DNA from 2 places in the Paenibacillus sp. FSL H8-0457 genome. Region 2 is predicted to be linked to the other one. Evidence: a T-box and tRNA genes for the amino acid it is inferred to sense, from the RefSeq annotation. Region 2 holds a T-box; the other holds one or more tRNA genes.
What was found. The T-box of region 2 lies ahead of pheS (phenylalanine--tRNA ligase subunit alpha). A T-box ahead of a tRNA ligase gene usually reads a tRNA of that ligase, here a tRNA-Phe.
Positions count from the first base shown of each region.

Region 1: it encodes a tRNA-Phe, which carries the amino acid that the T-box ahead of pheS (phenylalanine--tRNA ligase subunit alpha) is inferred to sense. The anticodon was not compared.

Region 1 is NZ_CP150293.1:6,179,099-6,184,680, reverse strand. It holds rRNA gene MHI43_RS27920 (23S ribosomal RNA) at 1-578, shown strand, start outside; tRNA gene MHI43_RS27915 (tRNA-Asn) at 736-811, shown strand; tRNA gene MHI43_RS27910 (tRNA-Ser) at 817-908, shown strand; tRNA gene MHI43_RS27905 (tRNA-Glu) at 925-999, shown strand; tRNA gene MHI43_RS27900 (tRNA-Val) at 1,092-1,167, shown strand; tRNA gene MHI43_RS27895 (tRNA-Met) at 1,202-1,278, shown strand; tRNA gene MHI43_RS27890 (tRNA-Asp) at 1,309-1,385, shown strand; tRNA gene MHI43_RS27885 (tRNA-Phe) at 1,466-1,541, shown strand; tRNA gene MHI43_RS27880 (tRNA-Thr) at 1,564-1,639, shown strand; tRNA gene MHI43_RS27875 (tRNA-Tyr) at 1,644-1,728, shown strand; tRNA gene MHI43_RS27870 (tRNA-Trp) at 1,735-1,808, shown strand; tRNA gene MHI43_RS27865 (tRNA-His) at 1,835-1,910, shown strand; tRNA gene MHI43_RS27860 (tRNA-Gln) at 1,927-2,001, shown strand; tRNA gene MHI43_RS27855 (tRNA-Gly) at 2,016-2,090, shown strand; tRNA gene MHI43_RS27850 (tRNA-Cys) at 2,102-2,175, shown strand; tRNA gene MHI43_RS27845 (tRNA-Arg) at 2,188-2,264, shown strand; tRNA gene MHI43_RS27840 (tRNA-Leu) at 2,273-2,352, shown strand; gene MHI43_RS27835 (hypothetical protein) at 2,706-3,005, shown strand; gene MHI43_RS27830 (PspA/IM30 family protein) at 3,080-3,757, shown strand; gene MHI43_RS27825 (PspC domain-containing protein) at 3,760-4,248, shown strand; gene MHI43_RS27820 (PspA/IM30 family protein) at 4,250-4,936, shown strand; gene liaF (cell wall-active antibiotics response protein LiaF) at 5,106-5,582, shown strand, end outside.
Region 2 is NZ_CP150293.1:5,800,534-5,806,115, forward strand. It holds gene pheT (phenylalanine--tRNA ligase subunit beta) at 1-1,153, opposite strand, end outside; gene pheS (phenylalanine--tRNA ligase subunit alpha) at 1,183-2,217, opposite strand; T-box leader at 2,284-2,560, opposite strand; gene abc-f (ABC-F type ribosomal protection protein) at 2,669-4,537, opposite strand; tRNA gene MHI43_RS25900 (tRNA-Gly) at 5,127-5,197, opposite strand; tRNA gene MHI43_RS25905 (tRNA-Pro) at 5,276-5,349, opposite strand; gene MHI43_RS25910 (aldolase catalytic domain-containing protein) at 5,533-5,582, opposite strand, start outside.

The DNA of each region.
Region 1 (5,582 bases), 380 kb from region 2:
ATTCGAAGAGTGCAAAGGCATAAGGGAGCTTGACTGCGAGACCTACAAGTCGAGCAGGGACGAAAGTCGGGCTTAGTGATCCGGTGGTACCGCATGGAAGGGCCATCGCTCAACGGATAAAAGCTACCCTGGGGATAACAGGCTTATCTCCCCCAAGAGTCCACATCGACGGGGAGGTTTGGCACCTCGATGTCGGCTCATCGCATCCTGGGGCTGAAGTAGGTCCCAAGGGTTGGGCTGTTCGCCCATTAAAGCGGTACGCGAGCTGGGTTCAGAACGTCGTGAGACAGTTCGGTCCCTATCTGTCGTGGGCGTAGGAAATTTGAGAGGAGCTGTCCTTAGTACGAGAGGACCGGGATGGACGTACCGCTGGTGCACCAGTTGTTCCGCCAGGAGCATGGCTGGGTAGCTACGTACGGACGGGATAAGCGCTGAAAGCATCTAAGCGTGAAGCCCCCCTCAAGATGAGATTTCCCAGTATGTAAGACCCCTTGAAGACGACGAGGTAGATAGGTTGGAGGTGGAAGTGCAGCAATGCATGGAGCTGACCAATACTAATCGGTCGAGGGCTTATCCAAAAAATACCCCAAAAAGTGAAGCGAAGCTTTGGAGCAACGCCGAATACTTTCTGGGGACCCCGATACCACATCGGGTGAATGCTACGGAGTCTAATGTGCTGCAAATATCGTTTCGTATCTAGTTTTCAGGTGATCAATCACTTGAATTGAATATTGTTCCCTGATAGCTCAGTTGGTAGAGCACTCGACTGTTAATCGAGTTGTCACAGGTTCGAGTCCTGTTCGGGGAGCCATTTATGGAGAGGTGTCCGAGTTGGCCGAAGGAGCACGATTGGAAATCGTGTAGGCGCCAAAAGCGTCTCGAGGGTTCGAATCCCTCTCTCTCCGCCACTATTATTTTAAGCAAGGCCCGTTGGTCAAGGGGTTAAGACACCTCCCTTTCACGGAGGTAACAGGGGTTCGAATCCCCTACGGGTCACCACTTTCTTTAATGCATCAGAGGATGAGAATCCTTTCTTAAAAAACACTTGCTTCTTATATCAGATTTTGGTATGATAAAAGTCGCTTTGTTACGGAGGCTTAGCTCAGCTGGGAGAGCATCTGCCTTACAAGCAGAGGGTCGGGGGTTCGATCCCCTCAGCCTCCACCATGATTTTTCACCATTGCAGCAACCCTTTTAATGACGCGGGGTGGAGCAGTTCGGTAGCTCGTCGGGCTCATAACCCGAAGGTCGTAGGTTCAAATCCTGCCCCCGCAACCAATTTATATCGCAATAGCGATAGTGCCTCGTGGAACTGTGGTGTAGAGGCCTAACATGCCTGCCTGTCACGCAGGAGATCGCGGGTTCGAATCCCGTCAGTTCCGCCATTTTTACAAGTTTCATAGATGACTTTGGGATGAGATGCGTATCCGATATGGGATTCGTCAAAGTCCGAAATGAGCTCTATGGCTCGGTAGCTCAGTCGGTAGAGCAGAGGACTGAAAATCCTCGTGTCGGCGGTTCGATTCCGTCCCGAGCCACCATGTACCTTTTATAATTTTATACGCCGGTGTAGCTCAATTGGTAGAGCAACTGACTTGTAATCAGTAGGTTGGGGGTTCAAGTCCTCTCGCCGGCACCATTCTGGAGGATTAGTGAAGTGGCTAAACACGGCAGACTGTAAATCTGCTCTCTTCGAGTTCGGTGGTTCGAATCCATCATCCTCCACCAGTTTTTAGGGGCATAGTTTAAAGGTAGAACAGCGGTCTCCAAAACCGTTAGTGTGGGTTCAATTCCTGCTGCCCCTGCCAATCGAATCAATTTATAGTACAATATGGCGGTCGTGGCGAAGTGGTTAACGCACCGGATTGTGGCTCCGGCACTCGGGGGTTCAATTCCCCTCGATCGCCCCATATTACAAAATCATATTGGGGATTAGCCAAGCGGTAAGGCAACGGACTTTGACTCCGTCATGCATAGGTTCGAATCCTATATCCCCAGCCATTGATTTTATGTTTGCGGACGTGGCTCAGCGGTAGAGCATCGCCTTGCCAAGGCGAGGGTCGCGGGTTCGATTCCCGTCGTCCGCTCCATTTTTATTTCTGGCGCCATAGCCAAGTGGTAAGGCACAGCTCTGCAAAAGCTTTATCCCCAGTTCGAATCTGGGTGGCGCCTCCATAACAAACATATGTGCCCTTAGCTCAGCTGGATAGAGCGTTTGACTACGAATCAAAAGGTCAGGAGTTCGAATCTCTTAGGGCACGCCATTGTGTAAGCCGGTGTGGCGGAATTGGCAGACGCGCGCGACTCAAAATCGTGAGGGAAACCGTGGGGGTTCGAGTCCCTTCACCGGCATCAATCAAAAGGAATGTAGACGATCAACGTCTGCATTCCTTTTTTTGTTGTCTCTCCATCGATGCATCCACACGACAAGTCCACTCCCAATCGCAGCTGCTGAAGTCGTTCTCCTGTAGATCGATGTTCCTTCAATAAGTGATACGGTAACAGGAGTGTGTTCGTTCACGGATGTAACGCAAAAACTGCAGACCAGTGCAGGGGTTGGACGTAGGTCTATAGGAAGCCCCGCCTTAGGTCTAGGTCCAAAAACCGTCCACAGGCCGTTTTAGTCAAACTCGAAATTACCTAGAATAGAGTCATAAGGTTGAACAAATGAAACAACGATCAAACAACAGAAAGGCGGTGTATAAATGAGGAATTCAAAAGGCAATGGAATGAGTATCCTGTTGATTGGTTTAGGGATCTTGGTTCTTCTGGGAGTATTCGGTCCTCTGCTTGGATGGTTGTTCAGTCTTCTAATTCCGATACTGATGGTTGCTTTGGGATATTACGGAATTCGAAGAGGCAATACCTTGATGGGATGGATCATTCTCGGTATCGGGATCATCTGGTTGATGGGTAAACTGTCTTGGCTGATCGGTCCGATCCTTGGTGTCATCTTAATCATCTACGGAGTGTCCCGATTGAAGAATGGAAGACCCCGTTATTGATAAGGAACCACTACATTATATAACCTGCATAAACAACAGATCAGATCATGATAGATGAGGAGGGCTAAGCCGATATGAGTGTTTTCCGGCGGATAAGAGACATAACCGTAGCAACATTGAATGAAAAGCTCGAGCAGAGCCAGGATCCGGTTCGATTGATTGACCAGTTCCTACATTCAACCAGACAGGACATTGCTGAGGCCGAGAAGCTGCAGCAGCAATGCCAAGTACATTCCAGACAGCTGAAACAGCAGGTGGATCAAGCGGAAACCATGCGATTTAAACGCGAAGAGCAGGCACTGCTTGCCTTGAAGGCCGGCGAAGAGCATCTTGCCAAGCTGGCATTGCAGGAGAAGCTGATTTATGAGGAAAAGATTGAACAGTATCAAGGCCTGTTATCCTCAAGCCTGGAGTCGTTGAAAGAAATCGAGGAGCAGCTCGGTGAGCTGCGGATGGAATATCAGACGGTCTACAGCAAACGCCAGTATTATGTTGCCCGAGTGGAAACCCTTCGTCTTCAGCAAAAAATGAATGAACGTACGGGATCCTATGGCGGGGGTCATGATGTACCGAAGATGTTCAATCGCCTCGAGGACCGTATCAGCGACTGGGAACTGGAAGCCAGAAGCCTTCGCGATTTACGCCGCATGGGGCAGGAATACATGGATCAGGCTGGAGAATCCGTCTCCACGGTATTGGAAAAGGAACTTGCCCGCTTGAAGCAAAAGCTGAATAACAGCGGAAAGGAGTAACCATGACAAGATTGTACCGTTCCACCCGAGACAAGATGTTCACAGGGTTGATCGGCGGTATATCCGATCATTTCGGAGTCGAATCTACCCTACTTAGAATCATATTTGTAGTCAGTATCTTTTTCACAGGCGGTACAACGCTGTTGATCTATCTGATTGCAACCCTCGTCGTTCCTAAAGAGCCGTATTATCACGATCCGTACGGACCGCAAGGAAGACATGGCGGCGGATACCGTTACAACGACCATCCGGGCCCGGGGCCAGGCTACAACAGCTACAATGACGCTTATGGACGTCATCAAGGCTACCCTAATCCTAATGAGCATGGAAGCTTTGGTCCCAAATATGACCGTCCCAACGGCACAAGAACGAACGCGTCCACCGATTCCGATCTGGATGCGATGATGAAGGATATTGAAAGAAAAGCCATGCAAAAAGAAATCGAAGAATTGAAGAAAAAACTTTCGAACTATGAGAAGGGAGATAAATAACATGGGAGTATTTAAAAGAATTAAGGATATGACGAAAGCATCGGTGAACGAGCTGCTGGATAAAGTGGAGGATCCGATCGTAATGCTGAACCAGTACCTGCGCGACATGGAGGCAGAAATTCATGAAGCAGAGGTAACGGTTGCGAAGCAAATGGCAAATGAGCGTCGCATGAAGCAGCGCGTCGATGAGGCTGTGAAGATGGCGGCACAACGTGAAGCTCAGGCGGAATTGGCTCTGAAAAACGGTCAAGAAGAAGTGGCTCGCAAGCTGCTTGAAGAAAAGATCTATTTCGATCAAAAAGAAACCGAGTACGTGGAACTGCACCTGCAATCCGAGGCTCAAGCGAAAGAGCTTGTTGCTCAGCTGCATGAAATGAAAGACGAGTTCTACAAAATGCGCAACAAGCGCAATGAGCTTGTAGCTCGCGCTCAAATGGCGAAAGCGAAGAAGCAAATGTCTCAAGTGAGCAGCCTGCATACCATTGAAAGCGGCAGTGCTTCGATGGGCTTCCACCGCATGGAAGAAAAAATCATGCAAATGGAAGCTGAAGCTGATGTGCTTCGCGCACCATACCGCCCTAACAACGCAGCATACACAAGTCCAGTGGATGCTGAGAAGCAACTGAAGGTGGATGAGCAGCTGCAAGCGTTGAAAAACAAAATGGGGAAATCCTCGAAATCCGAGTAATTCCTCAGCAAGTCAGCAAAATAAGAACAAAGCGTATTCGAATACCGTGTTCATATGATATGCTATACGAATGAGATTGTCGTATAGTACAGGCAAAGCCATACAGTGGGGAACATCTCACTGATATGGCTTTTCCGAGCTTATATCTTGGTCATCAAGGAGGTGCGACATGGACAGAAACCGCTGGATAGCAGTAGGTTTAATCAGCTTGGGTTTTATTATGCTTTTCGGCCGATGGTTTGGTTTCTTCACCATTGTCGCCCTATTGCTCATCTTCGCGGGCGTCCTTCAGATCAGGCAAGGCCATGTGAAGAAGGGGTACATTCTGCTCGGCGTCGGAGCCGTGCTGCTGCTGCTCGAGCATCTTATGTTGATTATTGGCGTCAGTTTGATATCGCTGGGTATTTTCTACGGCAAGTCCAAACGGGCCCATACCACGACCAGATATATTCAGAAGCAGAACTTTATGTCCAACTTTGACTGGGACCGTGCACCCTGGGTGATGCGCAGCTTGAGCGTGTGGCATGTGCTCGGGGAAGCAGATGTGGATCTGTCCCTGGCGCTTCCCGAGGAACGCCAAACGGTGCTCATGTTCCACGGAATGCTCGGTGATATCGATCTGATGATCCCGGACTATTACGGGGTG
Region 2 (5,582 bases):
TCAGAGCAGGGATCACTGCGGCCGGATCCACTTCCTTCTCGAAGCGGGAGCTTGCCTCTGAGCGAAGTCCCAGCTGACGGGAGGTTTTGCGGACGGTGCCGCCATCGAATTTAGCGGACTCCAGGAAAATATTCACCGTTCCATCCGTTACTTCGGAGTCCAGGCCGCCCATAACGCCAGCCAAGGCCACCGGCTTGCCGCCTGCCGTAATTACCAGCATATGCGGCTCCAGACGCCGCTCCGCGCCATCCAGCGTCACCATCGTCTCGCCGGCCTCAGCCAAGCGTACGTGAACCGCCCCGTCTTTCAGCTGATCCGCATCAAAAGCATGCAGCGGCTGGCCGTATTCCAGCATCACATAATTGGTAATATCCACGATGTTATTGATCGGACGCACGCCGGCTGCCATCAACCGGTTTTGCATCCACAGCGGGGAAGGAGCGATCGTTACCCCCGTGATATAGCGTGCAGCATAATGGCTGCACTGCTCATCCGCGCCGATCGTAACCGAGATATGATCGGCTGCTGCATCATGAACCTCCAGCATTTCCTTCTCCGGGTTCGGCAGGCTCAGCTCGCGGCCGAGGATGGCGCTCACTTCGTAAGCCGTGCCCAGCATGCTGAGGCAGTCGGAACGGTTCGGCGTCAGGTCCAGCTCCAGAATTTCATCGTTCAGGCCCAGCACATCCACAATCGGTTTGCCGATCTCCGTGTCAGCCGGGAGCACCAAAATCCCCTCCTGCAGCTCTTTGGGCAGCAGTTTGTCATTCATGCCCAGTTCCTTGGCTGAGCAAATCATGCCTTGGGACAGCACGCCGCGCAGCTTGGCTTTCTTGATATCCAGCCCGCCCGGCAGCTTCGCGCCCACAAGCGCTACCGGCACCTTCTGGCCAGCATCCACGTTTTTTGCTCCGCATACGATCTGGAGATCTTCTTCCTGGCCTGCATCGACGACGCACACGTTCAGCTTATCGGCATCGGGATGCTTCTCCTTGCTCTTGACGTAGCCTACGACCACGTTGTTAATGCCTTGATTCCGTTTCTCGATCACATCGATTTCAATGCCGGCCGATGTAATGCGGCTTGCCAAATCCTCTGAGGTTACGCCTTCGAGCGAAATATAATCGGACAACCAATCGGTTGAAACTCTCATTGTCTATTCACTTCCCTTTATCGTTAAAATTAGATCCGCGTGAACTGATTCAAGAATGCCGTATCGTTGTTGAAGAAGTGGCGGATGTCATCCACGCCGTATTTCAGCATGGCAATCCGCTCAACCCCCATACCGAAAGCAAATCCGCTGTACTTCTCAGGGTCATAGCCGCCCATTTCGAGCACCTTCGGATGAACCATGCCGCAGCCTAAAATCTCTAGCCAGCCCGTTTGCTTGCATACGCGGCAGCCGCTGCCGCCGCATTTGACGCAGGATACGTCCACTTCCGCGCTGGGCTCCGTGAATGGGAAGAAGCTTGGACGCAGACGGATCTGCGTGTTATCGCCGAACATTTCCTGAACGAATTGCAGCAGCGTCCCTTTCAAATCGCTCATGCGAATGTTCTCGCCGATCACGAGGCCCTCGATTTGATGGAACTGGAACGAATGGGTCGCGTCATCGTCGTCCCGGCGGAATACGCGTCCGGGACAGATGATTTTGACCGGCGCTTTTCCTTGCATCGACAGCATCGTCCGGGCTTGCACCGGGGAAGTCTGGGTCCGCATCAGCAGATCTTCCGTCAAATAGAAGGAATCCTGCATGTCGCGTGCCGGGTGGTTCTTCGGCAGATTGAGCGCCTCGAAATTGAAATAGTCCGTCTCCACCTCGGGTCCTTCCGCTACGCGGTATCCCATCCCGATGAAAATATCCTCGATATCCTGGATCACCTTGCTGAGCGGATGCACCGCACCTTGGCTGAGCTTGCGACCCGGAAGGGTCACGTCCACTTTCTCTGCGCGCAGACGCTCTTCGGTTTCCTGCTGCAGGAACGCTTCCTGCTTGCCGGAAATGACTTCCTCGATCGCGCCGCGAACGTCATTGGCCACCTGGCCGATAACGGGACGCTCCTCTGCGCTGAGTGCTCCCATGCCGCGCAGGATTTCCGTCAGGGCCCCTTTTTTGCCAAGGTATTTCACCCGCAAATCATTCAGCTGCTGCGGATCGTTAACATCCTGCAATTGCGCCAATGCTTCCTGCTTTAAAGCTTCCAATTTTTCCTTCATGGCTATTCGCACACCCCTTTGTAAACTCCATCATTGTTCTGAAAACAAAAAAGGCCTCTCCTCCCGAAAAGGGACGAAGAGACCGTGGTACCACCCTTGTTAACATGCATCATACTCTAACCAAGACGGTAAAAGCCTTGGGCACGAGTATGCCTCATCATGCTCACTTGACCGACGTAACGAATCGGACCCGTTATCCCCTACTCAACCGGCGGGCTGCCGTGTTCAGGGAACTGCTCCGGAGCGAACTTCACCAGCCTGATTCTTTGAGGGACACTCTCAATCCACGGCATCCCTTCCCTGTAAAGAGGCACTGGCTACTTTTCTCCATCCATGCATTTAGAACTTATGCAAATATATAGGGTTTATTATATGCAACCTTTCGGCATATGGCAAGTTTCATTTCCCCATTTTAACCTCATCGGACCGATTTTAATCTGGATCCCTGGGCTCAATCCGACAAAAGCCCGGCAAGCTCGGCCCGCAGCTCCCTAATCTCGGCAAGCCAGCTCGCCTCATCCCCGGCCTCAAGTCCATCAGCGGATAACCCCAGCAATTCCTGAATCCGGTACTCAAGCGCCATTCGGCGATTGTCCTTCTCGGTATCTCCCTTGATCACCCCGGTTCGCGCAGCCTGTTCCTCCTCCTCGCCAACGCTTCCCTCGAACCATGCGGGAGCTTCCCCGGGCTTCAGCGTAAGCAGCCGGTTCGCGATTTTGCGCACCAGATACCGGTCATGCGATACAAGCGCGATTGCGCCCGGAAAGCTTACGAGCACCTGTTCAATCACCTCTCGGGTATCCACGTCCAGGTAATTCGAGGGTTCATCCAATACGAGGAGATGCGCCCCGCTGAAATACAGCTTGAGAAAAGCCGTTCTGCACTTCTCCCCCATGCTGAGCTGTCCCATCTTCTTAAACACGTCGTCTCTCCTGAAGAGAAACGAGCCCAGCAGGGTACGCGCACGGCTCTCCGTCATGCCGGGAATGACAAGTAGGCTGTCCAGCAGCGTGGTTTCAGGTTCAAGCCCCTCAAGCTCCTGCGAAAAATAGCCGATCTTGACGGAAGGATTCCGGGTAATCCGGCCCTCCTGCGGATCGATCTCCCCCAGCAGCAGCTTGAGCAGCGTCGTTTTTCCGCTTCCGTTGGGGCCTCTTACGGCCAGCCGGTCGCCGCGGTTCAAATAGAAGGTGAGCTTATTAAAAAGCTGTTGATCTCCGTATCCAAAACAGATGTCCTTCACTTGGACCAGGGTTCGGCCGCCGAATGCCTCCCCTTCCAGCTCCATGTTCAGCTTGGGCCCGCTGCGCGGCTTATCCACCCGCTCGGCTTCCAACCGTTCCAGCGCTTTTTCCTTGGCATGGTATCTGGAGATGTTCTTCTTCGCTTTGGCCTTGTAGAAACTGGCGGTGATCTTGACTTCATTCACGTCCCCGGCCGCGTTATGCGCTTTATGGAACCATTCCTCGTATCTTCGGATCGACTCCTCAAGCGCCTTGCGGGCCAGCTCCTGCTTGCGATAAAGCGTCTCCTGCTCGCGCAGCTCGCGTTCCTTTTCGCGCCGGTAATCCGTGTATCCTCCCCGGTAACGCCGGAGTTCCTCCGACGTCAGCTCACAGACGGCGGTCGCCACCCGGTCAATGAATTCCCGATCATGGGATACAAACAGCACCGTTCCTTTATAGGTCGACACCAGCCACTGCTCCAGCCAGACCAGGCTTTCACTGTCCAGATGGTTCGTCGGCTCGTCAAGCAGCAGAAATTTCGGGGCCGACACCAGGAGCGCAGACAGCATCACCTTCGTCTTCTGGCCTCCGCTCAGCTCGCGATAGGACACCGGCCACACCTCCGGCCCGATGCCCAGCATCGTCATCGCTTTCTCCACCTCGGTCTCCCACTGGAAACCGTTCCGGGATTCATAACGCTCCAGCAGATTGCCATATAACTCAAGCAGCTGCTCCATTTCCGCAGCGCTGCCGCCGTTCATTCGCTGCTCGACTCCCGCAAGCCGAAGCTTCAGCTCCCATAACGTTGGATGACTGCGGCTGCGCACCGTATCGATCGCACTCATATCCCCTTCCTCCGGTTCATCCTGCTGTCTCAACCAGCCCCAGCGCTCTCTTGGAAGGATCGCCTCCACAACGCCGGAGGTAGGCTCAAGCTCACCGGCCAGGATGGAGAGGAGCGTTGTTTTGCCGGTACCGTTACGCCCATACAGCGCGATCCGCTCTCCTTCGGCCACTTCCAGCTGAATGCCTTCAAACAGCGGCTTTCCTTGAAGTTCCATGCTTATATCTTTCGCTTTTAGAATCATTGTCATATCGCCTCATCCTCTCTCTGTGAAAAACATCAAAAACCGCAGGCGATGGCCTGCGGCGGTTGTTATGAGAGAGGATTCGTTTGGATCTGAATAACGGGACGAATGCGCGCCACTGCTCAATTCTTCGGCTGTTCATTCCAGGCCAGCCCTGACGGTATTGAAAGGGCCTTACCCTTCGCCCGTCAACAAAAGCAGCAATCCGTTCCGTATATGTGATTGGAATTGTATCAGAGTACCGTTTCCGACATAACAAAAAGAGGCACCCCAGTCACATTGTTCAGACACGCCAAATCTCTCCCTCTACCGCCGTAGAGAAACGCCTGCAAAACTACATGCAGTTGTTTTAGAGAAAAGGGTGTCTTACTTCATTGGACTAGGTTACCTCGCATTCTTGGAATGAAATTATGGCCATTATAACAGATATTTCTAAAATGTAAAAGGGCTATCTGCGGAGCCTGCATCCTATAACAGCCAGAGATCCTTGATATCTCAAGGATTTACTACTTTGCCCCGTCTAAGATAACAAGCAGCTTTTGCAGCCTGAAGCAACAAAAAAACCCTTGATACCAAGGGTTTCTGTCTAACTATAAGCGGGTGATGGGAATCGAACCCACGCTACCAGCTTGGAAGGCTGGAGTTCTACCATTGAACTACACCCGCATATCCACCTACAAAAGTGACGCTATGCTTTGGAGCATATGCCGATTACTATTTGCGAGGTCCTAAATCATAAGCGAATCGGGACGACACGATTTGAACATGCGACCCCCTGGTCCCAAACCAGGTGCTCTACCAAGCTGAGCTACGTCCCGATAATCAACATTTTGTCTTTTGAAGACAAAAATAAATATACCATGCGTGACACGCAATTTCAACATGTATTTTATGGAAAATGTATCATAGGCACTAGAAAGCAAGCAGCACCCTTCCGAATGGGGAAAGATGCTGCTCTTTCATACACTGATATAAGATGCAAGGACGCGCCCTAGCCATCCTTACTTCTTTTTGTCGAACGTCACTTCCGGCGTCGTCAATTTATCGTAAA